DNA from 3 places in the Streptomyces sp. NPDC050842 genome. Region 2 is predicted to be linked to each of the others. Evidence: riboswitches for the same ligand, from Rfam matches in the RefSeq annotation. Region 2 holds a riboswitch; each other region holds the start of a gene.
What was found. Region 2 has a riboswitch for cyclic di-AMP ahead of ACIBG6_RS16990 (M23 family metallopeptidase). Riboswitches for the same ligand answer to the same signal wherever they lie in the genome.

Region 1 (9,407 bases), on a different contig from region 2:
GCGGAATGGACGCATGGACCACGTCCCCGGGGAAACCTCCCCGGACCCCGCCACCCCGGGCGTCCCGCCCGATGTCGCCGCCTCCGGCGTCCTGCCCGACGTCGCCCCGCAGCTGCGGGCCCTGCGCCGCCGCCGGGGACTCACCCTGGAGGCCGCCGCCCAGCGGGCCGGCCTCTCGCCGGCCCACCTCTCCCGGCTGGAGACGGGGAACCGGCAACCCTCGCTGCCGATGCTGCTCGCCCTCGCCCGTATCTACGGTACGACGGTCTCCGAGCTCCTCGGCGAGGCTCCGCCCGAGCGCGACCCCGTCGTCCGTGCGGGCCGCTCCGATCCCGTCGAGGCCGACGGCTGGATCTACCGGCAGGCCGGCGGCGCCGGGCGGGCGCTCCAGTGCCTGCGCGTCCACGTGCCGTACGCCACCCGGGCCGACATCGTGCGCGTCCACCCCGGCGAGGAGTGGATCCACGTCCTGGAAGGCCGGGTGCGGCTCGCGCTCGGCGACGCCGTCCACGTCCTCGATCCCGGGGACAGCGCGCACTTCGACTCGCTGACCCCGCACCGCATCGGCGCCGCCACTCCCGGCGGGGCCGAGCTGCTGTTCGTCCACACCCTGATGCAGAGCCCCGTCGCCGAGCTGTGCCTCGGCGACGGAACCCCGCACCGCCGCTGATCCCGCATGCCTCCTCGTGAGAACGTGCCCCTTCGTCAGAAAAGGACCGAGATGTCCGAGAAGTCACGACCTGTCACCGGCGAGGAGCGCGGGGAAGGCAAGTTCCCCAAGGGCCTGGTCCTCCGCCTCTTCGCGTACCTCGTCGCCGGGCACCTCTTCGCCGGCTTCCTCTACCTGCTCTTCATGCTGGGCGGGCAGAACCAGTAGGCGGGACTACGCCTCGACGAGGAACTGCTCCCGCAGCCGTTCGCGGGTCTCGGGGGCCAGCTTCAGTCCCTCCGTGAGGTAGGTCTCCACCGAGCCCCACGTCGCCTCGATCGTCTCGAAGGAGCCCCGCAGGTACTCCACCCGCGCGTCGAAGAGCGGGCTCAGCAGCTCCATCACCTCGGGCGACATCGCGTCCGCGGTGGTGGAGCTGCGGCGCACCTTGTAGCGGCGGTGCGGGTCGTTCGACTTCACGTAGTCCGCCTCGATCGCCTCGCGCTCGACGCCGAGGGCGAGCAGCGTGATCGCGATGGAGAGGCCGGCGCGGTCCTTGCCCGCCGCGCAGTGCATCAGCGCCGGAACGCTGTCCTCGGCCATGGAGTGCAGGATCCGGCTGTGCTCCGAGGTCCGCTGGACCACCATCTTCCGGTACGAGTCGGACATTCGGGCCGCCGCTTTGCCGTCGCCCAGGATGTCCCGCAGCTGCTCGATGTCGCCGTCGCGCACCAGCTTCCAGAACTCCTTGCCGTCGGCCGGGTCGTTGAGAGGTATGTTCACGTTCCGCACGCCGGGGAGCTCGACGTCCGCGCCCTCGACCTTGCGGTCGGCCTCGTTGCGGAAGTCGAAGATGGTGTGCAGGCCGAGCGAGGCGAGGAAGGCGGCGTCGGACTCGGTGGCGTGGGCGAGGTGGCCGCTGCGGAAGAGGCGCCCGGGCCGCACGGCGCGCCCGTCCGTCGTCGGCAGGCCGCCCACGTCCCGGAAGTTGCGGACCTCGGCCAGCTCGGGTTCGTTCGCTTCGGTGGGCGGGACCTGCGGCAGCTGCTGCGTCACGAATGCTCCTGGGGGGTCGTCGTTCGGGGGCCCGATGCGAGATCGGTGCCTGGCGCAATCATCCAGGTGGGACAGGGTCGGCGCACCCCCTCGGACGGGAATGGGTGATCTGTCCGAAATGAGGCGTTAAGGGGAACGCGCCCTGTTTACAGGCGAGATGGGCGATGCCGCGTGAGCAGGGTCATAGATGTGACGGATCGTGGCCGAAGGCGCCGGGCAATTGCCGTACGGAAAAAGGAAATCGAAGGACCGTCATCGACGGAGGGTGACCGGAATTCCGCCCGAATTGCGTCCCCGGTAATGCCGGAGGAAATCTGCGGCTTGTTCGCTCCGACCCCGCTCGTCTAGCGTCACCGTCAATCCGGTCGGACCGCCGAATCCTGCCACCGTCCGGAATCCGCACTCATCCCATGCGTGGCAGGAGCGGGGGACCCAGGAAGTACGCCGGTCCCGCGACAACAGGACGGCTCGGGGTGAAGCCGCGTGAGAACGCGGCCGGGCATCTCCAGTCCGAACCCGACAGCTCACCTCGTAGGCGCCGGAGAGGAATTCGCCATGCCCGCGAAGGGTAAGCACCGCCGTCCCAAGATCAATTCCATCACGCGTGGCCTCGTCGTCGCCAGCACGGGAGGCGCCGTCGTCGCGCTTCCGCTCCTCGGCGCCACCGGAGCCCACGCCGCCGAGCAGGCCGCCCCGGCCGCCGTCCCCGCCCAGGCCGTCGCCGCCGCCGCTCAGGCGAAGGCGCCCGCCGCCCTCCAGGCCGCGCCCACCGCCGCCGCGAAGGCCGCGCCGAAGACGTACTCCGTCGTCAGCGGCGACTACCTGTCGAAGATCGCCTCCGAGCACCACCTCGCCGGCGGCTGGCAGAAGCTCTACGCGGACAATCGCCAGGTCGTCGGCGAGAACCCCTCGCTGATCCTGCCCGGCATGAAGCTCACGCTCGGCGCGAAGAACACCGCCGCCGCTCCGAAGAGCGCCGCGCCCAAGGCCGCCGCGCCCAAGGCCGCCGCGCCCAAGGCCGCCGCGCCCAAGGCCGCCGCTCCGAAGGCGGCTCCGAAGGCCGCCGCGAAGGCCGCTCCCCAGAGCTCCGAGAAGAACGGCGACACCACGCGCGCCTCCCGGAGCAGCGAGCGCGCCTCCGCCCCGGCCGCCGAGTCCTCCTCGTCGCAGTCGTCGCAGACCTCCCAGCCGTCGGGGGCCTCGACCTCCGCGTCCGGCTGGGTCGCCCCGGTCAGCGGCGGCTTCTCCACGCCGTACCGCGCCTCCGGCTCCATGTGGTCCTCCGGCTACCACACCGGTGTCGACTTCATCGCCTCCTCCGGCACCACCGTCCGCGCCGTCGGCGCCGGCACGGTCGTCTCCGCCGGCTGGAGCGGCGCCTACGGCAACGAGGTCGTCATCCAGCACGCCGACGGCAACTACTCGCAGTACGCGCACCTCTCCTCCCTCTCCGTCTCGTCCGGCCAGACCGTCACCGGCGGCCAGCAGATCGGCCTCTCCGGCTCGACCGGCAACTCCACCGGCCCGCACCTGCACTTCGAGATCCGCACCTCCCCGAGCTACGGCTCCGACGTCGACCCCCTGGCCTACCTGCGCCAGCACGGTGTCTCCGTCTGACGCGGACGCTCTCTGACGGCCCGGCACGTGTGTGCCGGGCCGTCGCCGTATTCCGGCTTGGGAGAATCTTTATCGGTGGCATATGTCACCCTGCGTCAACCCCTCCTTACGGTCGCGTAGGTCACATCCGAAAGGGAAGGATGTGCTCCCGTGGCAGACGATTCGAGATCAAGAGACAAGAACGCATTCGGGTCGTACGCGGCGATCGGTGACAGCTTCACCGAGGGCGTCGGAGACCCCGGGCCCGACGGGACGTACGTCGGCTGGGCGGACCGCTTCGCGGTCCTGCTGGCCGACGAGCTGCCGGAGCACGACGACTTCCGCTACGCCAACCTGGCCGTACGCGGGCGCCTGCTCGACCAGATCGTGGCGGAACAGGTCCCCCGGGCGAAGGAACTCGCCCCCGACCTGGTGACCTTCTGTGCCGGCGGCAACGACATCATCCGGCCCGGCACCGACCCCGACGACGTGGCCGAGCGCTTCGAGCGCGCCGTCGCCGACCTGACCTCCGCCGTCGGCACCGTCATGGTGACCACCGGCTTCGACACCCGTGACATCCCCGTGCTCCGGCACCTGCGCGGGAAGATCGCCACCTACACCGCCCACGTCCGGTCCATCGCGGACCGCTACGACTGCCCGGTCCTCGACCTGTGGTCCCTCAAGTCCGTGCAGGACCTGCGGGCCTGGGACGACGACCGGCTGCACCTCTCGCCCGACGGCCACACCCGCGTCGCCCTGCGCGCCGCCCAGGTCCTCGGCCTGCCGGTGCCCGCCGACCCCGACCAGCCGTGGCCGCCGCGCCCCCCGCGCGGCACGCTGGAGGTCCGCCGCGACGACCTCAACTGGGCCAAGGAGTACCTCGTGCCCTGGATCGGGCGCAGGCTGCGCGGCGAGAGCTCGGGCGACCACGTCGAGGCCAAGCGCCCCGACCTCATGCCCCTGTAGGACCGCCGGGGCCGACGCCGCCGGCCGGGATCCGCTCCAGGACCCCGCCGGCGAACACGTCGTACAGCGGCAGCGTCTCCAGATGGACGTAGCCGATGTGGCAGTCGCAGACGCCGAGGGGGCAGGCCCGGGGGCGCAGCGCGGCGCGGTACGAACCGTCGTACAGGTTCCCCAGCTCGGCCTTGACGAAGTGGCAGCGCCGCACGGTCCCCTCGCCGTCCACCGAGATCACCGACTCGCCCGTACGGCACGGCAGCCCCGCCGAGCGGTGCGGCCGTCTGCTGTACGGGAAGAGCGGATCGATCCCCGTCCACTCCTCGGCCTCCGCGTCCGTGTACGTGTGCCCCTCGGCCGCGTTCACCCAGAGGTAGACGTGCGGCGGCAGGGCCGCGCTCAGCCGGCGGGCGTCGTCCCGGTGCTCGGGCAGGCCGACCACGCCGACGCTGAACCGGATGCCCCGGTCCGCCAGCTCGCGGCACTTGCCGAGGAACCGCTCGTACGGCGTCTGGCCCGGGTGGTACGTGCACCAGAGGGCGACGGTCTCCGGGTCCGCCTCCGCCAGCCAGTCGGTCCGGCAGCTGAGATTGGTCTGGATCGCCACCCGCTCCACGTGCGGCAGCCGTGACAGGTCGACCAGGGCCCGCCGGTACCAGGAGCGCACCAGGCCCTCGCCCCACGGGGTGAAGAGGATCCGCAGCCGGTCGCCGGTCTGTCCGGCGGCCCACCCGGTGAACCGGTCGAGCGCGGCCCGGTCCGCGCGCAGCTGTTCACGGCTGTCCCGGCGCTTGGCGAAGGGGCAGTAGGGGCAGTCGAAGTCGCAGGAGGCGAGCGGGCCGCGGTAGAGCAGCGTCAGATCCACGGCTTCCCTACTTCGGCTCGTACGCGGCCATGGCGGCCCGCACATCCGGCGAGAACAGCTCCGGGCCGAGCCCGTCCGAGTACGCGAGCCCCTCCGGCGAGAGCCGGAGCAGCCCCGCGGGGGCGTCCGCGTCGAGCCACCCGAGGGCCTCGAAACGGGCCAGCTCCGCCGGGAAGTCCGCGAACGGGGAGGAGCCGAACCGCTCCTCGTAGCCGGCGACCGGCATGCCCTCGGCCTGGAGCAGCGACTGGAGCAGATGGCGGCGGCGGGCCTCCTCGGCATCGACCCACCGGCCCACCTCGACTCGGGAGAAGTCCTCGGTCTCGGTGTAGGCGTCGATGATCGAGCGGATCTCGCGCATGTCGACGGCGTAGTCGAAGGAGTAGTGCAGCGCCGAGGTGTACGAGCGGGCGCCGCAGCCCAGGCCGATCATCCCGTCCGTCTGGCAGGCGTAGTCGTCCGGGCCGAGGGGAGCGGCGTCCGTCCGCCGGAACATCCGCATCGACACCTGCTCGTAGCCGTGCGCGCGGAGGTGGTCCCGGCCGTACCGGTAGAGGCGCAGCCGCCGCTCGTCCCACTCGCGGTCGGCGCCGGGGGAGATCCGGCCGAGACCGGTGAGCGGCCGGACGTACAGCGGGTAGAGGTACAGCTCCTCGGGGCGCCAGGCGAGCGCCGCGTCCAGCGAGGAGCGCCAGGACTCCTCGGTCTGGCCGTCGATCCCGTAGATCAGGTCGATGTTGAGGACGGGCACGCCGGTGTCCCGGATCCTGCCGAGCGCGGCCTCGACGTCAGCGCGCCGCTGCGGCCGGACCGCCGCCCGTGCCTCCGCCTCCACGAAGCTCTGCACGCCGATGCTGAGGCGGGTCGCACCCCGCTCGGCGAGGAGCGCGAGCCGGTCGGCGGTCGCGGTCGCGGGGGAGGTCTCGACGGAGAGCGGTACCGTCCGCAGATCGACCCCCATCCGCTTCTCGGCGATGTCGCAGAGCCGCTCCAGCTCGGCGGCGGTGAGGAAGGTGGGTGTGCCACCGCCGAACGCGGCCGTGGCGAACCGCACCGGAGCGCTGTCCCCTCGGGGGTCGCCGAGCGCCTCGCGGACCGCCGTGGCCTGGCGGTCGAGGGCGTCGAGGTAGCGGGTCGTCAGCTCGTCGGGGGCACCGATGCGGGTGAAGAGATTGCAGAACCCGCAGCGGACCTCGCAGAACGGTATGTGCGCGTAGAGGGAGAGCGCGTCCTTCGGCTCCGCGGCCCAGAGGGCGTCGAGCGACGGCAGGTCGGGGAGCGCGCGGTACGCCGTCTTGTGCGGATAGGCGTAGACGTAGCTGCGGTACGGGCGCGGGGTGCCGGTGTCGCTCATGCCGTCGCCTCCTGTGCGGGGCCGTCCAGGACGAACTGCGCGTACGGCACGGTCCACACGATTTCGTGGCCGAGCCGGTGCCCGGTGTGGCCGTCCTCCCCGTACGCGGTGCCGTGGTCCGAGCAGACGATCGCGAAGCAGGGCCGGCGGCTGCTCATCACGGCGAAGAGCCGGCCGATGTGCCGGTCGACGTATTCGAGGGCGGCCGCGTGCGTGGCCCGGGAGTCCCCGGCCTCGCGGGTCGCCCCCGGCAGGTGGAACCAGTTGGGCTGGTGCAGCGCCGACACGTTGACGAAGAGGAAGAGCCGGCGCTCGCGGGGGAGCGCGGCGACGACCTCCTCGGCGCGGTCCACCTGGGACGCGAAGGAGGTCGGGGACGCGACCCCGAAGGACGGTTCCCAGTGGCTCTCCTGGAACAGGCCGGGAAGCACGGAGCCGAGCGGCGGCTGTTTGTTGAAGAAGCCCACCCCGCCGACGCAGACCGTCCGGTAGCCCTCGCCGGCGAGGGCCGAGACGAGGTCCGGGGTGTCGTGGACGAAGGTGCCGTCGGCGGTCGTCTCGCTGCCCGCGAAACGGGCCGCGAAGAGCCGGGGGTGCGGCCCGGGAGCGGCCGGGGTCGGCAGGAAACCCGCGAAGATCGCCTGGTGGGAGGCGTACGTGAAGCTGCCGGGCGCGTGCCGTCGCTCCCAGACCCCGCCGGGCAGATGCCGGGCCAGATTGGGGATGCGCCCCTCGGCCGCCAGCTCGGCCGCCACGTCGTACCGCAGCGTGTCGAGGGTGACCAGGAGCAGGTCGTGGTTGCCGACGATCGCGTTCATGTCGGGCTGGTTCACGTGGTGCTCGTTCCTGTGGTGCGGGGGGTGGCGCGGGTCGCGTCGGGGGAGAGTGGGCCGGGGAACTGGGCGGCGACCTGCGCCGCGTACGTGTCGAGGCCCTCGGCGCCGCCGCCCGGCAGGCCCGTGAGCCCGGGCAGGAGATCCCCGAAGGCGTTGACCTCGCCCACCGCGAAGCGGCGCCAGCCGGCGGCGGGCAGCAGGTCGACGCCCACGCACCGGGTGCCGGGGAAGGCGGCGGCGGCCCGCTCGCACACGCCGAGCGCGTCCTCCCACCGCCCGCCGGCCGCGGCGATCGCGGCCCGGGCGGCGGCCAGGTCGCCCCGGGCGCCGCCCAGATGCAGATTGGTCATCGGGGAGCGGCTGGTGCGGACGACGGCATGGGTGGCCCGGCCGTCGATCACCACCACCCGCAGGTCGGCGGCGCGGCCGTCCTGGACGGCCTTCGGCAGCCAGCGCTCGACGTGCAGCCCGTCGGGGGCGAGGGCGTCCACGATCGCGGCGATCTCCCGCTCGCTCGTGTAGCGCCGTACCCGCAGGGAGTTGAAGAGGCGTCCGTCCGGTGCGCGCTCCACCGAGGTGGTCGCCTGGATCCTGCCCGCGCCGTTCGTCTCCACCGCGAGCACCCCCGACGCGGAGGAGCCGTGCGCGAGCTTCACGAACACCCGCCGCAGCCCGGCCGCGCCGAGCAGCGAACGGAGGTCCGCCCAGCCGCCCACGGCCTGGTCGGCGGGCCCGGAGGTCGGCGAATCGGGCACCGGCACGCCGGCCGCCCGCAGCCGGCCGTGGCTCAGCCGTTTGTCGAACAGGACGGCGAGCTCGCCGGGATCGTCGACGAACGCGGCTCCCGCGTCCCCGACGGTCTCCGCGAGCTCCGAGACGGCGGCCGTGAACCGGGCGTACCAGCGGCCCGACCCCTCGACCCGGGCCGGGTCGTCGACCCCGCGCAGCAGCCGGTCGGCCTCCGGATCCTCGCCGGGCGAGTCGATCCGTACGGTCTCGCCGGCGCCGAACCGGGCCCGGCCGCACAGCACGTCCGGCCAGGACACCACCCGCGCCCCGGGCAGCCTGGCGGTCCGCAGCGCGTCCTGGAAGAACGCGACGCGGCGGCCCGCCGGATCACCGACGACGACGAGGCGCGGGTCGAGGGTCATTCGGCTACCGCGACGTACCGGTAGACCCTGTCGCCGTCGTCCTCCGCCTCCTGCGCGTCGTCGAGGACGACCGTGACGCCGTGCGGGACGAGCGCGGCGCGGACCCGCTCGCTCATCGCCTCCGACAGGTAGTGGTGGGAGAGGTCGAGGCGGGAGAGGTGGGTCAGCGGCTGCCCGTCGAGGAGGGCGGCCGCGCCCTCGTCCGTCAGGACGCCCATGGAGAGGTCGAGCCGCTCGATCCGGGCGACGACCGGGGCACCGGCCACGGCCGCGGCGACCGCGTCCTGGATGACGCTGTTGCACAGTCCCAGGCTGCGCAGGGCGGGGAAGGCCGACCCGTCGAGCAGCGGTGCCAGGTCCTCGGGGGTGCTGTCGCCGCCGTAGTTGTCGGTGCCGAGCCAGAGTTCGAGGTTCTCCAGGGCGGGCAGGTCGCTGCCGGCGATCCCGCGCACGACCTCGGCGGGCAGACCGCCCGTCTCGACCACCAGGGTCTCCAGGCCCTCGTGCCGGATCGACGGAAACGCCAGCCCCGTGCCCCCACGCACCCCGAACTCCCGCAGGGCCGGGTAGGCGGCGAGCAGCGGCGTCACGTCGGACTGGACGATCCACGAGATCTCACAGTCCTCGCCCGTCATGTCGCCGAGGAACACCGCCCGCAGGTCCGTGAGCCGGTCGCGGGCGGCGATCAGCGCCGTGACGATGGGGGCGGACGACTCCTCGTACGCCTCGTCCCAGCCGCCGACGACCAGCGCGCGCACCCGCTCCGGGTCGACCGTCTTGAGGAACCGCTCGAACTGCGGCTCCCAGAGCTCGTCCTCGGGCTCGCTGTACGTCGGGGCGGAGATCCGCCAGGCGACGGCGGCGGCGTCGGGCAGCGTGGTGGGCGCGGTCCCGTCCGCGTCGGCACTCGGGAAGTCGAACACGGGAAGGCCGTGGAAAT
Region 2 (9,407 bases):
AAGAAGGCCGGCACCACCAGCCGCACCCTCCGCCACTACGGCGAGCGGGGACTGCTGGAGCCGAGCCGGATCGGCGCGAACGGTTACCGGTACTACGACCAGGCGGCGCTCGTACGTCTGCAGCGCATCCTGCTGCTGCGCGAGCTGGGGCTCTCGCTGCCCGCGATCGCCGAGGTCCTCAAGGGGCAGAGCGATCCGTCCGCCGCGCTGCGCACCCATCTGCTCCTCCTGGAGCAGGAGCGGGAGCGCATCGGCCGGCAGATCGAGGCCGTCCGCACCACTCTCCACAAGACCGAGAAGGGAGAAGAGCTCATGGCAGAGGAAGTCTTCGACGGCTTCGACCACACGCGGTACGAGGAGGAGGTCACCGAGCGCTGGGGCCGCGCGGCGTACGAGAAGGGCGACCGCTGGTGGCGCTCGCTCGACGCCGAAGGGAAGAAGGCGTTCCTGGACGAGCAGGCCGGCATCGCCCGCGACTTCGGGCAGGCGGTGCCGGACGGCCTGGCCGCCGACAGCGACGAGGTGCAGGCGATCACGCGGCGCCAGATCGCGTGGCTGTCGGCCACCACGACCCCGACCAAGGCGTACGTCATCGGCCTCGGCCGCATGTACGTCGACGACCCGCGCTTCACCGTGAACTACGACAAGCACGGTGAGGGCACCGCGCTCCTCGTCCGGGACGCGATGGCGGTCTACGCGGAGCGGAACCTGTAGTCACCGCGCCGGAAGTGCTCGGAAGTAGTCGGAAGTAAACGGTGGCCGAAACCGCGCCCGTCGCTTTGCCGGTGCGCGACACCTCACCGTAGTCTCACGCGCACCATGAGTGACGAGCGTGCGAGTGACGTACGACGGCGGGCGCCCGCCGTCCTCGTCCTGTTCGCGCTCCTCGCCCTCGTGATGAGCGTCTGCCACGGAGCGCACGGGCACGTCCTGCCCGCCTCCGGCACCGCGACCGTCTCCGCCCCCGCGCTGCCGCACGGCTGCGAGCGGTCCGGCGAGGTGTGGTCGTTCGACGCCCACCTGCCCGCGCAGACCGCCGCCTCGCAGCTCGCCGCGCCGTACGTCTCAGCCGGGGTCGTCACCCCGTCCTCGTGCGCGGCGGACCACCGCACCGACCCCCGCGCGCGCTGCGTCCGGGGCAGGGCGGGACCCGGCCCCGAGCCGGGTCGTCTGCTGATCGCCCTCGGAGTGGACCGGAACTGAGCCGGGTCCCGAGCGTGCCCCGCACGCGCGTGACCAGGTTCCCTTCGGCGTACCACCTCAAGGACGTACCTCCCGTGAACAGTCTCCTGTTCGGCAACACCCCGCCCATCGCCGTCCAGACCGTCGGCAACACGCCCGTCCTCTGGACGGACGACGGCTACTGGGCCAAGCTCGAAGGCTTCAACTTCGGCGGCATCAAGGACCGCGCCGCCCTCTACATGGTCGAGCAGGCCCGCCGCCGCGGTGAGCTGCGGCCCGGCGCCCCGATCGTCGAGTCGACGTCCGGGACGCTCGGCCTCGGACTCGCCCTCGCGGGCGTGCTCCACGGCCACTCCGTGCACGTCGTCACCGACCCCGGCCTCGAACCGATCGTCGAGCGGATGCTCGTCGCCCACGGCGCCCGGGTCCACGTCGCCGCCGAGCCCAGCCCGCGGGGCGGCTGGCAGCAGGCCCGGATGGACCTGGTCGCCGAGCTGCTCGGGCGCCTCGACGGGGCCTGGTGGCCCAACCAGTACGGGAACCCCGACAACTGCGACGCGTACGCCGGGCTCGCCGCCGAGCTGTCCGGGCAGCTCGACCGGATCGACGTCCTCGTCTGCGCCGTCGGCACCGGAGGCCACTCGGCCGGGATCTCCCGCGCGCTGCGCGCCGGCGGCAGCCCCGCCCTGGAGCTGGTCGGGGTGGACTCGGTGAACTCCACCGTCTTCGGTCTCCCGGCCGGGGAGCGGCTGATGCGCGGCCTCGGCTCCTCCATCCATCCGGCCAACGTCGACCACGGGGCGTTCGACGAGGTCCACTGGGTGGCTCCCGCGGAGGCGGTACGGGCGGCCCGCCGGCTGGCCTCGCGTCAGTTCGCCACCGGCGGCTGGAGCGTGGGCGCGGTCGCGCTCGTCGCCGGGTGGCTGGCCCGCACCCGGCCGCGCGGGACGCGGATCGCGGCGGTCTTCCCCGACGGGCCGCAGCGGTACTTCGACACGGTCTTCAACGACGAGTTCTGCGCGGCGCACGGGCTCCTCGACGGGCCGGTGCGGGAGGACCCCGTCGCGTACGAGGCGGACACGCCCGTCGACGGCTGGACCCGCAGGGTCCTGGACCGGCGGGGGCTGGGGCGTTGAGCACCACGACCGCGCCTCCCCAGGGAGGCGTCTGGAAGCAGAGCCGCACCTTCGACCCGGCCGTGCGGCTGCTCTTCCTCAACCAGCTCACCATCAACCTCGGCTTCTACATGCTCATGCCGTTCCTGGCCGCGCACCTCGCGGACGGGCTCGGCATGGCGGCCTGGTCGGTCGGCCTCGTCCTCGGCGCCCGCAACCTCTCCCAGCAGGGCATGTTCCTGGTCGGCGGGGCGCTCGCCGACCGGCTCGGCTTCAAGCCGCTCATCGTCGCCGGCTGCGCGCTGCGGACGGTCGGCTTCGGGGCGCTCGCCTTCGCTCAGTCGCTGCCGATGCTGATCGCCGCCTCGCTCGCGACCGGGCTCGCGGGGGCGCTGTTCAACCCGGCGGTCCGGGCCTGCCTCGCGGCGGAGGCGGGGGAGGAGCGGCGGGTGCAGGCCTTCGCGCTGTTCCACGCGTACTACCAGGCCGGCATCCTGCTCGGGCCGCTCGTGGGGGTGGCGCTGACCGGGGTGTCGTTCCGGCTGACGTGCACGGTGGCGGCCGTCCTGTTCGCCGGCCTGACCCTCGTACAGCTCCGGCATCTGCCCGTCCGCGGCGGGGACGCGCCTTCGGCGGGGGAGGACGGGCGGGGGCAGTTCCGTACGGTCCTCTCCCACCGCACGTTCTGGCTCTTCTCCCTCGCCATGACCGGCTCGTACGTGCTGTCGTTCCAGGTCTATCTGGCGCTGCCGCTCGCGGCGGAGGGCACGGGGCTCACGACGGCGCTGTTCGTCGTCTCGGCGCTGGTCGCGCTCGCCGGGCAGCTGCGGATCACGGCCTGGTGCCGGCGCCGCCTCGACCGCGAGCGGTGCCTGGTCCTCGGGCTCGCGCTGATGGGCGGGGCCTTCCTGGTCCCGGCGGCGCTGGGCAGGGGCGTGGCGGGGCTGCTGCTGTGCGCGGCGGTCCTGGCCGTCGCGAACGCCGTGCTCTACCCGTACGAGATGGACACCGTCGTCGCCCTCTCCCGGGGGCGCTGGGTGGCCACCCACTACGGGCTCTACAACACGGTCTGCGGGATCGGGATCACCCTCGGGAACCTGGCGACGGGCGCGCTGCTCGACGTCACGGGGTGGTCGGCGGTGCCGTGGCTGGCGCTGTGCGCGGTGGGTCTGGTGTGCGCGGGGGCGGTCGCCCTCCTCGCCCGCGGCGGACGTCTCGCGGAGCCGCCGGCGCCGGAAGCCCCTTAGGGGGCGTACGCCAGTCGGCCCCACGGGGGTCGCCGCCGGGTGCGGCGGCGGCCACCCTGGGAGGGCGCGGTACGAGAACACCGTGGCCGGTACGGACCGGGCAGGAGAGCACAGGTGGGGCACCCCCGAGGAGCAGCGGGTCGCGGGCGGCGGGGCGGAGAGGGCCGCCCCGGCACGTACGGACGGGCCCGGCGGTTCCTCCGGGCGCTGCCCCCGCTGATCATCGTGGGCGGTGTCGTCTTCGACCTGTCGACGCCGGCCACGTACACGGCCGCGCCGCTCTTCTCCGCCGCCCCGCTGATCGCCGCGCCGTTCTTCTCGACGCTCACGACCCTGCTCACCGGGATCGCCGCCGTCCTCGCCTCCGTCGGGCTGCACGTCTACAACGGCACGGCGACCCAGGTCCCGTCCCTCACCGAGGTCTTCACCGTCGTCACCGTCTCCGCGCTCGCGATGCTGGTCAACCGGGTCGTGCGGCGCAGCGGCGAGCGGCTGGCCTCCGCCCGGGTCATCGCGGAGACCGCGCAGAAGGCGGTGCTGCCGACGCCTGCCGAGCGGATCGGCGGGCTGCAGTGCGCGGCCCGTTACGAGGCGGCCCAGGCGGACGCGTTCATCGGCGGTGACCTGTTCGCCGTGCAGGACACGCCGCACGGGGTGCGGCTCGTCGTCGGGGACGTGCGCGGCAAGGGGATGGAGGCGGTCGAGGCCGTCGCCGTCGTGATCGGGGCGTTCCGGGAGGCGGCCGAGCAGGAGGCGAGTCTGGAGGGGGTGGCGCAGCGGCTGGAACGGGCGCTGGCCCGGGAGGGGACCCGCAGGGACGGGCTCGACGCCTTCGAGGGGTTCACGACGGCCGTCCTGGCGGAGATCCCGCGCGCCGACGGGACGGGCGGGGGCGAGGGCGAGGGTGACGCCGGGAGCGTGCGCGGGGCCGGGAGCGTACGGGTCGTCAACCGCGGCCATCCGCCCCCGCTGTTGCTGTACGCGGACGGGAACCTGGACGTGCTGGATCCGGCGGAGCCGGCGCTGCCGCTCGGCATGGGCGAGCTGGCGGCGTGGCCGGACCGGGCCGAGGAGCGGCCGTACCCGCCGGGCGCGACGCTGCTGTTCTACACGGACGGCCTCTCGGAGGCGCGGAACACGGAGGGCGTCTTCTACGACCCGGCGTCCCGCCTCGCCGGGCGGATCTTCCCGGGACCCGAGGAACTGCTCGACGCCCTCGTGGACGACGTACGGCTCCACACGGGTGGCGGGTCGACGGACGACATGGCGCTGCTCGCGCTGAGCAGGCCCGCGACGGGGCAGCAGGAGCGGCGCCGGACGATGCCGGTGGTGCCGCCGGCGTCACCGGGAGCGCCCCCGATCCGCCCCGGTCACCAGGCGTAGTCGCGGGGTGTCGCTGCGATAACAATTGACATAACGTCAGATCGCGAGTGTTTGGCCGTCTCTTGCTGAAGGGCGGTCAACTCGGGCGATTCCCCACCAATTCAATGAATGATCACCGGGAACAGCTTGGAATCGGACCCCCCTGTCTATTAACGTTCGATAACGCAGCGCGGTCGTCACAACCGTCGCAAGAGACGGCACCGTGCGCACGCGCCGAATCCTGAAAAGGAACCGGGGAACCACTACTTGGGGTGAATCGGGCCCTTCGCACCTTGTGCGACCGCGCCCGTAGGAGACCTTCCTGCTCCGAACCCGTCAGCTAACCCGGTAGGCGAGAAGGAAGGAAAGGAGCGCGCCTTCGTGGCGTCCAACACTCCCGCACCCGAAGCCCCCTTCGATGCCTTCGGTGGTGGTGCGGGTCCTGCCGCTCCGGACACCGAGTGGAACCCCACCGAGGGAACCCTCCGCGCCGAGAGCCGCTCCGGCGGCCGGCACCGGGTCGTCAAGCAGCGCTCCAACTTCGCCCGTTCCTCCACCGTCCTCGGCGTCGGCGTCATCGCGGCCGTCGGTGCGGGCGGCCTCGCCACCGCGCAGGAGAAGCCGCCGGTCGCGATATCGCTCCCGGACCTCCCGGACCTCGCCGACCTGAACCTCCCGGCCGCCGAGGACCTCCCCGGTGTCGGCGAGCTGTTCGCCGACGACGCGGACGACGCCGACCAGCGCATCCAGGACACCATCGACCGGACCGGCGGCAACCCGAACCCGCTCACCGCCGCCACGTACGTCACCCCGGCCGGCGAGAAGGCGGACGGCACCGCCGCGACCGCCCGGACCACCCAGGCCGGTTACACCACGCAGACCGGGACCGCCGAGACCACCGCGACGGCCACCGCCGCCGGCACGGCCGACGCGGGCGAGATCCTGCGCGCCCGCATCCTCCAGCAGGCCGAGCAGCAGCAGGCCTCCGCCGACGCCGCCGAGAAGCTCGCCGCCGAGAAGGCCGCGGCCGAGAAGGCGGCGGCCGAGGCCGCGGCCAAGGCAGAGGCGGCGGAGAAGGCGGCCGCCGAGGCGAAGGCCAAGGCCGAAGCGGAAGCCAAGGCCAAGGCGGAGGCGGAAGCGAAGGCGGAGGCCGAGCGGAAGGCCGCGGAGGCCGAGGCCGAGCGCCTCGCCCAGCTCGCCGCCAGCTACTCGATGCCCCTCTCCTCGTACTCCGTCAGCGCCACCTACATGCAGTCCGGCTCGATGTGGTCCTCCGGCTACCACACCGGTCTCGACTTCGCCGCCCCCACGGGCACCCCGCTCAAGGCCGTCCACAGCGGCACGGTCAAGTCGGCGGGCTGGTCCGGCTCCTACGGCTACCGGGTCGTCCTGGAGCTGGAGGACGGCACCGAGGTCTGGTACGCGCACCTCTCCTCCATGACGGTCGGCGCGGGTCAGACCGTGACCACCGGCGAGACGATCGGCCGCGTCGGCGCCACCGGCAACGTCACCGGCGCCCACCTCCACATGGAGGTCCACACCTCCGGCGGCGACGGCATCGACCCGGCGGCCTGGCTCCGCTCCAAGGGCCTGCCGATCTGATCCCGCCTGCCGATCTGATCCGCCCAGCGCGGAATAGGCCCGGCGGCGCGGAGGGTTGACGAACCCATGACTTCTCTCCGCACGCTGGGCTCTTCCGATCTGCACGTCTTCCCGCTCGCCCTGGGCGGCAACGTCTTCGGCTGGACCGCCGACGAGGCACAGTCCTTCGCCGTCCTCGACGCCTACGCCGCCGCCGGCGGAAACTTCGTCGACACCGCGGACATGTACTCCGCCTGGGCCGAGGGCAACGAGGGCGGCGAGTCCGAGACCGTCATCGGCCGCTGGCTCGCCTCCCGCGGCAACCGCGACGACATCGTCGTCGCCACCAAGGTCGGCGCCCACCCCCGCTTCAAGGGGCTCTCCGCCACCACCATCAAGGCGGGCGTGGAGGAATCGCTGCGCCGCCTCGGCACCGACCGCATCGACCTCTACTACACGCACTTCGACGACGAGTCGGTCCCGGTCGAGGAGATCGTCACCGCCCTCGACCAGCTCGTGAAGGACGGCACGGTGCGGGCCGTCGCCGCCTCCAACATCTCCCCGGAGCGGCTGCGCGCCTCCCTCGACTTCGCGGAGGCCGAGGGCCTCGCCCGGTACGTCGCGCTCCAGCCGCACTACAACCTGGTCTCGCGCGACACCTACGAGGGTCCGCTCCTGGAGACCGTCGAGAGCGCCGGGCTCGCCGCCGTCCCGTACTTCGGGCTCGCCTCCGGTTTCCTCACCGGCAAGTACCGCCCCGGTGCCACCGTCGACAGCGTCCGCGCCTCCGGGGCCGGCGAACACCTGGACACCGAGCGGGGCCGGGCCGTGCTCTCCGCGCTCGACGCGGTCGCCGAGGCCCACGAGGCCGAGCTCGCCACCGTCGCCCTCGCCTGGCTGGCCTCCCGGCCGACCGTCGCCGCGCCGATCGCCTCGGCCCGTACGGTCGAGCAGCTCCCGGCCCTGGTGGCGTCCGCGGACCTCACCCTGACGGAGGCCGACCTGACGCTCCTGACGAAGGCCTCGGCAGTCTGATTCCGCCTAACTGCGGTAGGGGTTGTAGCCGCCGTAGTCCAGATACTGCGGCGGCGCCCACACCCGGCCGGTCGCCCGCGCCGCGTACGTGAGCGCGGGGGAGGCGACCGCCCGGCGCTGCCAGAGGTGGTGCAGGAGCTCCTGCTCCCGCGCCGGGAAATCGGGTCCGGCCGTGCCGCGCCGGGCCCGGTCCCGCAGGAACGCGAGGGTCGTCGCGAAGGACTCGTACTCGCCGACGGCCCGCGCCGCCGGAGCGCCGTACGTCCGGGCGGCGAAGGCGCGCGCCACCTGGCGGGCGCGCATCGAGGAGAGGGCGAGCGGCTCGGCGGGGGAGAGCCAGCCGGCCGCCGCGTACGCCGGGAGCGTCCCGGATATCGTGCGCAGCTCGCGCTGCCGGCTCCACACGGCAAGCCAGGTCAGCAGGCCGAAGGCGGGGACCATGAAGCAGGCGTACACCACGTAGAAGGCGAGGGGTCCGCCGAAGGTGGCGGCGCCGTTCCAGGCGGCGTGCATGCCCATGGCGAGCAGCAGTCCGGTGATCGGCAGCAGCACCCGCCGGACCCGCTTCCCGCGCGGTGCGAGCGCGGCGAGGCCGAAGCCGATGCCGGTGAGCACGGTGAAGAGCGGATGCGCGAACGGCGACATCACGACCCGTACGAAGAAGGTTCCGGCGGTCACCGAGCCGATGCCGGAGGAGCCGAACTCCTGGTCCTCCCCGAAGGCGTTGCCGAGGTAGAGGATGTTCTCGGTGAAGGCGAAGCCGGTCGCGGTGAAACCGGCGGCGACGACCCCGTCGACGAGTCCGCCGAAGTGCCGTCGGCGGAAGAGGAACAGCAGCAGGATCGCGGCGGCCTTCGCGGTCTCCTCCACGACCGGCGCGATCACCGTGGCGCCGAGGGTGTCCGCCGAGTCCGGGTCGGCGGTGGCCGTCGCGATCCAGCGGACCGCGAAGGTGTTCGCCAGGATCGCGACGAGCGCGGCGGCGAAGGCGCCCCACGCGAAGGCGAAGAGCAGGTTCTTCCAGGGGCCCGGCTCGACCCGGTCGAGCCAGCGGAACGCGGCCATGAGCAGCGGTACGGGGAACACGGCGAGGCCCAGGCCGACGAGGAAGCCCTGGGTGCCGGTCTGCTCGCGGACCAGCGCCAGGATGAACAGGGCGCAGGTCGCGAGCACGGTGATCACGACGACGGCCCGGAACAGCCGGCTGCGCCAGAAGGCGCGGCGGGGCCGGTAGCGCCACTGGGACCGGTCGGCGGCGGCCGGGAAGGCCGGCTCGTCGGTGTCCCGGTGCGGGACGGCTGCGGCTGCCGCTGCGGCTGCCGCTGCGGCTTCGGCTGCTGCTTCGGCTTCGGCGGGGACGGGGTTCGACACGTGAGCGACCCTAACGACCCCCACCGACACCGGGCGAAGGAGTGACGTACTCCCTGTCACTTCTTCCTGTCACTTCCTCCGGAAGAGGAGATCGTGCACGACGTGCCCCTTGTCCAGGCCCTGCCCCTCGAAGCGGGTGACGGGCCGGAAGTCCGGGCGGGGCGAGAAGCCGCCGTCGGCGCGGGTGTTCTCGAAGTCGGGATGCGCGGAGAGGACCTCCAGCATCTGCTCGGCGTACGACTCCCAGTCGGTGGCGCAGTGCAGCACGCCGCCGGGCTTGAGCCGGGTCGCGAGCAGGCTGAGGAACTCGGGCTGGATCAGGCGCCGCTTGTGGTGGCGGGCCTTGGGCCACGGGTCCGGGAAGTAGACGCGGCAGCCGTCGAGGGCGTCCTTCTCGATCATCTCGCGGAGCAGGATGATCGCGTCGCCGTTGGCCACCCGGACGTTGGTCAGACCGTTCCGGTCGGCGAGGCCGAGGAGGTTGCCCTGGCCGGGGGTGTGGACGTCCACGGCG
Region 3 (9,407 bases), on a different contig from region 2:
CGATGCGGTCGTAGCGGACGGTGGCGATGAACTCGCCGCCCACCGTCGCGGCGAGGCCCACCCGGTCGACGAAGTCGTGGTGGGTGAACCGGTGGACGTCCTTCGCGGAGAGCCGCGGGTAGGGCGCGAAGAAGCGGTAGTACTTGGACTCGTCCGACACCTGCTCGTAGAAGCTGACCAGCCGGTCGGCGTCGTCGGCGGTGATGGGCCTGATGCGCGCGGTGCCGCCGTCCCGGAGGACCACGTCCGCCTCCCAGTGATCGGGATAGGCGTGCTCCGGCGATGGGGCAGGTGCCGGTGATGCCGGTCGATCCGCCGCTTCCGACTGCTCCGACGCGCTCTGCATGGGGCCAGCCTACGGCCGGTGTGCGACACCGGCACCGGTCGCGCGGCAGGTGCGTGCCGTGCAAGGTGAGGAGGACCGAAAGTCGGTGCGGTCCGGGTCGAAGGTCGGCACGAGCACCGCGCATCACATGAGAGACTGGTCTAGACAACCCGCTTGAGACTTGAAGGGCAACACCATGGCTGAGCGCCGCGTCAACGTCGGCTGGGCCGAGGGCCTCCACGCCCGCCCCGCGTCCATCTTCGTCCGTGCCGCCACGGCTTCCGGCGTTCCGGTGACGATCGCCAAGTCCGACAGCACCCCCGTGAACGCCGCTTCGATGCTCGCGGTGCTCGGCCTGGGCGCGCAGGGCGGCGAGGAGATCGTCCTCGCTTCGGAGGCCGACGGCGCCGAGGTCGCGCTCGACCGTCTCGCGAAGCTGGTCGCCGAGGGTCTCGACGAGCTCCCCGAGACCGTCTGACCCCGCTTTCCCCCGTACGACGCGTTCCCCCGTACGACGCGTTCCCCGTACGACGAAACCGCGACACCCGGAATTCCGGAGGTCGCGGTTTTCACATTTCCGGAGCCGGTGTTTCCGGGCAGCCCAAACAGGCTCCGTCGAATTCCTATTCTTTGTATACGGTGCGCGCGTTAATTCCGGCCGCTCGCCGTGTTGACGACATGTTGCGAAACCCTCACACGACCGCGCTCCGGCCTTTTGAGCCGGTGCAGTCCCAACGAGCGCTCCGCGTGCAGCGCCGTCAGCGCCCTGGCCCGCTCGGCGTCGCCGCGCGCGACGGCGTCCACGATGGCTCCGTGCTCGGACCAGGCCTCCACGGGGTGGGCGGGCTGGTCGACCGCGTACATCCAGGCGATCTTGTGCCGCAGCTGGGTGAGCAGCGCGGTCAGCGCCGGACTGCCGGAGGCCTGCGCCAGCGTCTCGTGGAACCAGCCCCCGAGCGAGCGCAGATCCTCGCCCTGGCCGCGCCTGGCCCGCTCCTGCCCCAGCCTGACCAGGCCGCGGAGGACCTTCAGGTGCGCCTCGGTGCGCCGCTGCGCGGCGCGGGCGGCGCCCAGCGGTTCGAGGAGGGCCCGCATGTCGAGCAGATCGGCCGCCTCCTGCTCGGTGGGCTCGGCGACATGGGCGCCGGCATGGCGGCGGGTGACGACGAAGCCCTCGGACTCCAGGGTGCGCAGGGCCTCACGGACCGGGACACGGGAGACCCCGTAGCGGCGCGCGAGCTGCTCCTCGGTCAGCCGCCCGCCCCGCTCGAAGACACCGGAGACGATGTCGTCCCGGATCGCCGTGCATACCGATTGCGCGGGTACGCGCATGTCCGACCTCCGCCTTGGTCCGCGAGAGACAATTCGAGCGACGCATGTTCCGCGTCCGTTCTGCGTCTGTTCCGCGACTCTATTGCAGCAGGCCGGAATTTCCGATGCCCCCGTGGAATCCAGCGATATGTTTCGGTCAGCGAAAAGCCCCGGCTCAGTACGAGCCGGGGCTTTTGCGACGCGATGCGCGAGGTGTCAGAGGCTGACGCCGCGGGCGCGGAGGTAGGAGATGGGGTTCAGGTCCGAGCCGTAGTCGGAGCCCGTCCGCGCCTCGAAGTGGAGGTGCGGGCCGGTCGAGTTGCCGGACGAGCCCGAGATGCCTATCTGCTGGCCCGGCTCGACGGTCTGGCCGACGTAGACCCCGATGGACGAGAGGTGACCGTACTGGGTGTACGTGCCGTCGTTCATCTGGATGACGATGTTGTTGCCGTACGCGCCGCCCCAGCCGGCCTCGACGACGGTGCCGGAGCCGACGGAGACGACCGAGCTGCCGTAGGAGGCGTGGAAGTCGATGCCGGAGTGGCTGCCGGAGGACCAGAGCGAGCCGCCGGTCTTGTAGCCGGTGGTCACGTACGAGCCGGCCACGGGGAGCTGGAAGGAGGCGAGTCGCCGGCGCTCGGCCTCGCGGGCGGCGCGCTCGCGCTCCTCGCGGACCTCCTTGGCACGGGCCTCGGCCTTGCGCTTCGCCTCGGCGCGGGCCTCGGCCTGGGCCTTCGCCTTGACGATGGCCTCGAAGGCCTCTTGCTCCTGGGCGGCGGCCTGGGCGTCGATCCGGTCCGCGAGCGAGTCCTCGGTGATCACCTGCGTGAGGCCGGTGTCCTCGGCGGAGCGGTTGTCCGTGTCGGCGGCGAGCGCCGGGGAAGCGAAGGTTCCGATGACGCCGGTGGTGGCGAGCGTCGCGACGCCGGCGATGCCCACGCTGCGGCGCGCCATCCGGCTCGGACCACGATGCTTCCCGGTGGCACGGGTGAACGCCATGTAGGGGCTGATCCTTTCCTTCCTTCTCGCCTACCGGGTTAGCTGACGGGTTCGGAGCAGGAAGGTCTCCTACGAGCCCCTCCGTACGTGACGAAGGCGCCCGATTCACCCCAGGGACTGTGTGGGTCCCCGGCTCCCCAGGCTCGCGCCTGACGGGGACTCGGCGATGACTGTCCGTTGCCGCGAATGCGGCACGTGCAACTGACGAACAGCCGCACCGACGCTATGGGATCGTCTGTCAATCACCAAACAGACACGCCTGTTTGTAAGACATGCCACAGGGCAGACAGCCACCCTTGCCCTCAATACGGACAAAGCGGAAGGCCTCGACGAAATCATGACGTCGAGGCCTTCCGTCGCCGGGTCGGCGCGTGCGATCAGCCGGTCACCACGGTGACTTCACCGATGCCGAGCGCGCGCACCGGCTCCGCGATCTGTGCCGCGTCGCCCACGAGCACGGTCACGAGCCGGTCCACGGGGAAGGCGTTGACGACGGCCGCGGTCGCCTCGACCGTGCCCGTCTCGGCGAGCCGCGCGTACAACTGGGCCTGGTAGTCGTCCGGGAGGTGCTGCTCGACCTGGTCGGCGAGCGTCCCGGCGACCGAGGCGGCCGTCTCGTACTTGAGCGGTGCCACGCCCACCAGGTTCTGCACGGCCGTCTCGCGCTCGGCGTCGGTGAGGCCCTCCGCGGCGAGGGTCCGCAGCACCTTCCACAGGTCGTCAAGTGCCGGGCCGGTGTTGGGGGTGTCGATCGAGCCGCTGATGGCGAGCATCGAGGCACCGTTCCCCTCGGCGTCGGAGCGGAGCACCTGCCCGAAGGCCCGCACGCCGTACGTGTAGCCCTTCTCCTCACGCAGGACGCGGTCGAGCCGCGAGGTGAGGGTGCCACCGAGGCAGTACGTGCCCAGGACCTGGGCAGCCCAGACGCTGTCGTGCCGGTCGGCGCCGATCCGGCCGATCAGCAACTGGGTCTGGACCGCGCCGGGACGGTCCACGATGACGACCCGTCCGGTGTCGTCGGCCGTGATCGGCGGCATCGGCAGCGGCTCGGCCGGCTCGCCCGTCCAGGCGCCCAGGGTCTCGGCGAGGACCTTGTCCAGGTCGACGCCGGTCAGGTCGCCGACGACCACCGCGGTGGCCGTGGCGGGCCGGACGTACGCCTCGTAGAAGGCGCGGACCGCGGCGGCGTCGATCGCCTCGACGGTCTCCTCGGTGCCCTGACGCGGCCGGGACATCCGGGCCTCGGCCGGGAACAGCTCCTTGGAGAGCTGCTTGGCGGCGCGGCGGGCCGGGTTGGCCGTCTCGTGCGGGATCTCGTCGAGGCGGTTGCGCACGAGGCGCTCGATCTCGGTGTCCAAGAACGCCGGGGCGATCAGCGCCTCGGAGAGCAGCCCGAGCGCCTTGGGCAGCCGGGAGACGGGCACCTCGAGGGAGACCCGCACGCCCGGGTGGTCCGCGTGCGCGTCGAGCGTGGCGCCGCAGCGCTCCAGCTCGGCCGCGAACTCCTCGGCGTCACGCTGGTCCGTGCCCTCGGAGAGCGCGCGGGCCATGATCGTGGCGACGCCGTCGAGACCGGCCGGCTCGGCGTCCAGCGGAGCCGGCAGGAAGAGCTCCACGGCCACGACCTGCTGGCCGGGGCGGTGGCTGGTCAGCAGGGTCAGGCCGTTGGCCAGGGAGCCGCGGTCCGGGGCCGGGAACGCCCAGGGCCTGGCGACGCCCGGCGCGGGCTGCGGGTGGAAGTCCATGCTCGTCAAAGACACGGCAGCGTCGGTCACTGGTCCGCTCCCTCTTCCTCGTCGCTGTCGCTCTCGCTCTGTTCGGTGGCCACCGGCTCGTAGACGAGCACCGCGCGGTTGTCGGGGCGCAGCTTGGCCTTGGCGGCCGCCTGCACCTCCTCGGCGGTGATGTCGAGGACCCGGTCGACGGCCGTGAGGGCGAGCTGCGGGTCGCCGAACAGCACGGCGAACCGGCACAGTTCGTCGGCGCGGCCCGCGACGGTGCCGAGCCGGTCGAGCCACTCGCGCTCCAACTGGGCCTGCGCGCGCTCCATCTCCTCGGGCGTCGGGCCCTCGGCGGCGAAGCGGGCGAGCTCCTCGTCGACGGCGGCCTCGATCTGCGGGACCTCGACGCCGCCGGAGGTCTTGACGTCCAGCCAGCCCAGCGAGGGCGCCCCGGCGAGGCGCAGCAGGCCGAAGCCGGCGGCGACGGCCGTCCGGTCCCGGCGGACCAGGCGGTTGTGCAGGCGGGAGGACTCGCCACCGCCGAGGACCGTCAGGGCCAGGTCGGCGGCGTCGCACTCGCGCGTGCCGTCGTGCGGCAGCCGGTAGGCGGCCATCAGCGCGCGCGCCGGGACCTCCTCGACCAGGACCACACGCTGCTCGGAGCCCATGACGTCGGGCAGCGAGCCGTCACGCGGGGGCAGCTTGCCGTCGTGGGAGGGGATCGAGCCGAAGTACTTCTCGACCCAGGCGAGGGTCTCCGCCGGGTCGATGTCGCCGACGACCGACAGCACCGCGTTGTTCGGCGCGTAGTACGTGCGGAAGAAGTTCCGCGCGTCCTCCAGCGTGGCGGCGTCCAGGTCCGCCATGGAACCGATGGGCGTGTGGTGGTACGGGTGGCCCTCCGGGTAGGCCAGCGCGGTCAGCTTCTCGAAGGCCGTGCCGTACGGCACGTTGTCGTACCGCTGGCGGCGCTCGTTCTTGACGACGTCCCGCTGGTTCTCCATGGACTCGTCGTCCAGGGCCGCGAGCAGCGAGCCCATGCGGTCGGCCTCCAGCCAGAGCGCGAGCTCCAGCTGGTGGGTGGGCATGGTCTCGAAGTAGTTGGTGCGCTCGAAGCTCGTCGTGCCGTTGAGCGAGCCGCCCGCGCCCTGCACCAGCTCGAAGTGCCCGTTCCCGTGGACCTGCTTCGAGCCCTGGAACATCAGGTGCTCGAAGAGGTGGGCGAGGCCCGTGCGGCCCTCGACCTCGTGACGCGAACCGACGTCGTACCAGAGGCAGACCGCGGCGACCGGGGTCAGGTGGTCCTCCGAGAGCACCACGCGCAGGCCGTTCGCCAACCGGTGCTCGGTCGCTGTCAGGCCGCCGGAGCCGGCCTCGGCCGTGGCCGTGTGACCCATGGGCATGTACGTCCCTTCGATCGCGATGTGAAAAAGTCCTGCCACTGTATGCAAGCGCGCCGACACCTCGCGAAGTTCCCGCCCCTTCCGGATGTCCCTCTTCCGGGTCGCGGTCGGCGTTGTCGGTGGCACAGTCCACAATGGTCCGCGTCAGATCAACCTTGTTGGTGAAGGAGCCGCAGCCGCGATGGCCCGCCGCAGCACGAAGACACCGCCGCCGGACGACGCGTACGAGGAGAGGATCCTCGACATCGACGTCGTCGACGAGATGCAGGGCTCCTTCCTCGAGTACGCGTACTCGGTGATCTACTCGCGCGCTCTCCCCGACGCCCGCGACGGCATGAAGCCCGTCCAGCGCCGCATCGTCTACCAGATGGGCGAGATGGGGCTCAGGCCCGATCGCGGGTTCGTGAAGTGCGCCCGTGTCGTCGGCGAGGTGATGGGCAAGCTCCACCCGCACGGCGACGCGTCGATCTACGACGCCATGGTCCGCATGGCACAGCCCTTCTCCATGCGGCTGCCCCTCGTCGACGGCCACGGCAACTTCGGCTCCCTCGGCAACGACGACCCGCCCGCCGCCATGCGGTACACGGAGTCGCGGATGGCCCCGGCCGCGCTGCTGATGACCGATTCCATCGACGAGGACACGGTCGACTTCACGCCGAACTACGACGGCCAGGAGCAGGAGCCGGTGGCGCTGCCCGCCGCCTATCCGAACCTGCTGGTCAACGGCGCGTCGGGGATCGCGGTCGGCATGGCGACCAACATGCCGCCGCACAACCTCGGCGAGGTGATCGCGGCGGCCCGCCACCTGATCCGCCACCCGGGAGCCGACCTCGAGACGCTGATGCGCTTCGTGCCCGGACCCGACCTGCCGACCGGCGGCCGGATCGTCGGCCTGTCCGGCATCAAGGACGCGTACGAGAACGGCCGCGGCACGTTCAAGATCCGCGCCACGGCGACCGTGGACAACGTGACGGCGCGCCGCAAGGGCATCGTCGTGACCGAGCTGCCCTTCACGGTCGGCCCCGAGAAGGTCATCTCCAAGATCAAGGACCTCGTCGGCTCCAAGAAGCTCCAGGGCATCGCGGACGTCAAGGACCTCACCGACCGCAGCCACGGCCTGCGTCTCGTCATCGAGATCAAGAACGGCTTCGTGCCGGAGGCGGTCCTGGAGCAGCTCTACAAGCTGACGCCGATGGAGGAGTCCTTCGGTATCAACAACGTGGCGCTGGTGGACGGTCAGCCGCTCACGCTCGGCCTGAAGGAGCTCCTGGAGGTCTACCTCGACCACCGCTTCGAGGTCGTCCGCCGCCGCTCCGAGTTCCGCCGGACCAAGAAGCGCGACCGGCTCCACCTGGTGGACGGCCTGCTCGTCGCACTCCTCGACATCGACGAGGTCATCCGGATCATCCGGGAGAGCGACAACTCCGCTCAGGCCAAGGAGCGCCTGATGGAGCGCTTCTCGCTGAGCGAGATCCAGACGCAGTACATCCTGGACACCCCGCTGCGCCGCCTCACCAGGTTCGACCGCATCGAGCTGGAGACCGAGCGCGACCGGCTCAACGGCGAGATCGACGAGCTGACCGGGATCCTCGACTCCGACGCGGAGCTGCGGAAGCTGGTCTCGGCGGAACTGGCCGCGGTCGCCAAGAAGTTCGCCACCGACCGGCGGACGGTCCTGCTCGAATCGGCGGGCGCGCCCATCGCGGCCGTCCCCCTCGAGGTCGCGGACGACCCGTGCCGCGTGCTGCTCTCCTCCACGGGCCTGCTGGCCCGTACGGCGACGGCGGAGCTGCCGCCCACCGACCCGGACGCGCCGCGCACCAAGCACGACCTGATCGTGTCCGCGGTGGCCGCCACCCAGCGCGGTGACGTCGGCGCGGTGACCTCGGACGGCAGGCTGCTGCGCATCGCGGTCATCGACCTGCCGCAGCTCCCGGACACCGCGGCCACCCCCAACCTCGCGGGTGGCGCGCAGCTCTCGGAGTTCCTGTCCCTGGAGGCGGACGAGTCGGTGGTCTGCCTGACCACGCTCGACGAGTCCTCGCCGGGTCTCGCGATCGGCACGCTGCAGGGCGTGGTGAAGCGTGTGGTGCCGGACTACCCGGCGAACAAGGACGAGCTGGAGGTCATCACCCTCAAGGACGGTGACCGGATCGTCGGCGCGACCGAGCTGCGGACGGGCGAGGAGGACCTGGTCTTCATCACCTCCGACGCCCAGCTCCTCCGCTACCCGGCCGCGCAGGTACGGCCCCAGGGCCGTCCGGCCGGCGGCATGGCGGGCGTCAAGCTGACCGCGGGCGCCGAGGTCCTCTCGTTCACGGCCGTGGACCCGGCGGCGGACGCCGTCGTCTTCACGGTCGCGGGCTCCACCGGCACCCTGGACGCCTCGGCGGGTACGTCGGCGAAGCTGACCCCCTTCGACCAGTACCCGCGCAAGGGCCGCGCGACGGGCGGTGTCCGCTGCCAGCGGTTCCTGAAGGGCGAGGACGTCCTGATCCTGGCCTGGGCGGGCGCCACCCCGGCCCGGGCCGCGCAGAAGAACGGCACCCCGGTGCCGCTGCCGGACGTGGACCCGCGCCGCGACGGCTCGGGCGTCCCGCTGCCCCAGCCGGTCGACGTACTGGCCGGCCCCGCCTGACCGTCCGCACGCCACGAAGGGACCCCCTTGGAACCGGCCACGACCCCAAGGGGGTCTTCCCCTACCCCCGGTCCCGGTCCCGGTCCCGGTCCACGACCTCGCCGGACACGCCCGGAGCTGGCCAGCCGGCCGGGCCTGCCGGGCCTGCCGGGCAGGCGGGAGGTCAGGAGAGCGGGGCGTCCTGGACCTGGTCCGGCTCCTCGTCGGTCTGCCGTACGTAGCGCAGGACTCCCCACATGCCGTGCTCGTCGGGGGTGTCCTCCGGGCCGCTCGCCTCGCACGCGGCGAGCTCCTTCCGCAGGGCGGCGGCGTCGATGCCGGAGCCGATCAGGACGAGCTGGGTGAGCCGCTCCTCGCCGGCGGGCCAGGGCTCGAGGTAGAAGCGCAGGAAGCGGCCGACCGCGTGGACGGCGTAACGGTTGTCCGGGTCGGCGGCGCCGAAGTCGACGAAACCCTTGATCCGGTAGAGCCCCTCGGGCCTGGAGTCCAGGAAGGTCATCAGCCTGCGCGGGTGCAGCGGGACCGCGGCCGTCAGCGAGAGGGTCTCGTAGGCCGCGTGCGGGTGGGCGTGGGTGTCGTCGCCGGGGCCGTACAGGATGTCCTCGATCGACATCTGGCCCTCGATCTCGTCCTCGGGGACGACCCGGTCGAAGAGCAGCTCCGGCTCGATCCGGCCGTGGGAGGCCTCGACCACGGCGGCGCGCCCCGCGAGGCCGGCCACCGTGTCCCGGACGGTCCGCAGGCGGTCCTCCGAGACCCGGTCGACCTTGTTGACCACCACGAGGTCGGCGAGGGCGAGGTGCCGGTCGGTCTCGGGGTGGAGCCGCCGGGTGGCGTCGAACTCGGCCGCGTCGACGAGCTGGACGAGCCCTCCGTAGACGATCCGCTCGTTCTCGCTGGCCAGCACCATGCGGACCAGTTCCTGCGGCTCGGCGAGGCCGCTCGCCTCGATGACGATCACGTCGAGCCGGGACTCGGGCCGGGTCAGCACCTCCAGGTACTCGTCGAGC

Region 1: linked by a shared signal. The riboswitch ahead of ACIBG6_RS36930 (peptidoglycan DD-metalloendopeptidase family protein) and the one ahead of ACIBG6_RS16990 (M23 family metallopeptidase) in region 2 are both predicted to bind cyclic di-AMP.
Region 3: linked by a shared signal. The riboswitch ahead of ACIBG6_RS26750 (M23 family metallopeptidase) and the one ahead of ACIBG6_RS16990 (M23 family metallopeptidase) in region 2 are both predicted to bind cyclic di-AMP.

The regions. Positions count from the first base shown of each region.
Region 1 covers NZ_JBITGA010000016.1:12,809-22,215, reverse strand. Annotated here, with positions in the region: gene ACIBG6_RS36945 (helix-turn-helix domain-containing protein) at 14-670, shown strand; gene ACIBG6_RS36940 (DUF6126 family protein) at 722-877, shown strand; gene ACIBG6_RS36935 (tyrosine-protein phosphatase) at 884-1,705, opposite strand; cyclic di-AMP (ydaO/yuaA leader) riboswitch at 2,100-2,256, shown strand; gene ACIBG6_RS36930 (peptidoglycan DD-metalloendopeptidase family protein) at 2,261-3,322, shown strand; gene ACIBG6_RS36925 (SGNH/GDSL hydrolase family protein) at 3,473-4,267, shown strand; gene ACIBG6_RS36920 (STM4011 family radical SAM protein) at 4,254-5,126, opposite strand; gene ACIBG6_RS36915 (STM4012 family radical SAM protein) at 5,134-6,480, opposite strand; gene ACIBG6_RS36910 (STM4013/SEN3800 family hydrolase) at 6,477-7,298, opposite strand; gene ACIBG6_RS36905 (STM4014 family protein) at 7,310-8,467, opposite strand; gene ACIBG6_RS36900 (STM4015 family protein) at 8,464-9,407, opposite strand, start outside.
Region 2 covers NZ_JBITGA010000005.1:19,086-28,492, reverse strand. Annotated here, with positions in the region: gene ACIBG6_RS17015 (MerR family transcriptional regulator) at 1-714, shown strand, start outside; gene ACIBG6_RS17010 (hypothetical protein) at 820-1,203, shown strand; gene ACIBG6_RS17005 (PLP-dependent cysteine synthase family protein) at 1,278-2,318, shown strand; gene ACIBG6_RS17000 (MFS transporter) at 2,315-3,544, shown strand; gene ACIBG6_RS16995 (PP2C family protein-serine/threonine phosphatase) at 3,659-4,927, shown strand; cyclic di-AMP (ydaO/yuaA leader) riboswitch at 5,129-5,276, shown strand; gene ACIBG6_RS16990 (M23 family metallopeptidase) at 5,288-6,508, shown strand; gene ACIBG6_RS16985 (aldo/keto reductase) at 6,575-7,522, shown strand; gene ACIBG6_RS16980 (PrsW family intramembrane metalloprotease) at 7,529-8,893, opposite strand; gene trmB (tRNA (guanosine(46)-N7)-methyltransferase TrmB) at 8,963-9,407, opposite strand, start outside.
Region 3 covers NZ_JBITGA010000008.1:124,588-133,994, reverse strand. Annotated here, with positions in the region: gene ACIBG6_RS26765 (GNAT family N-acetyltransferase) at 1-346, opposite strand, end outside; gene ACIBG6_RS26760 (HPr family phosphocarrier protein) at 522-803, shown strand; gene ACIBG6_RS26755 (GntR family transcriptional regulator) at 974-1,657, opposite strand; gene ACIBG6_RS26750 (M23 family metallopeptidase) at 1,853-2,635, opposite strand; cyclic di-AMP (ydaO/yuaA leader) riboswitch at 2,648-2,811, opposite strand; gene ACIBG6_RS26745 (M16 family metallopeptidase) at 3,013-4,380, opposite strand; gene ACIBG6_RS26740 (M16 family metallopeptidase) at 4,407-5,759, opposite strand; gene ACIBG6_RS26735 (DNA topoisomerase (ATP-hydrolyzing) subunit A) at 5,941-8,397, shown strand; gene ACIBG6_RS26730 (CobW family GTP-binding protein) at 8,561-9,407, opposite strand, start outside.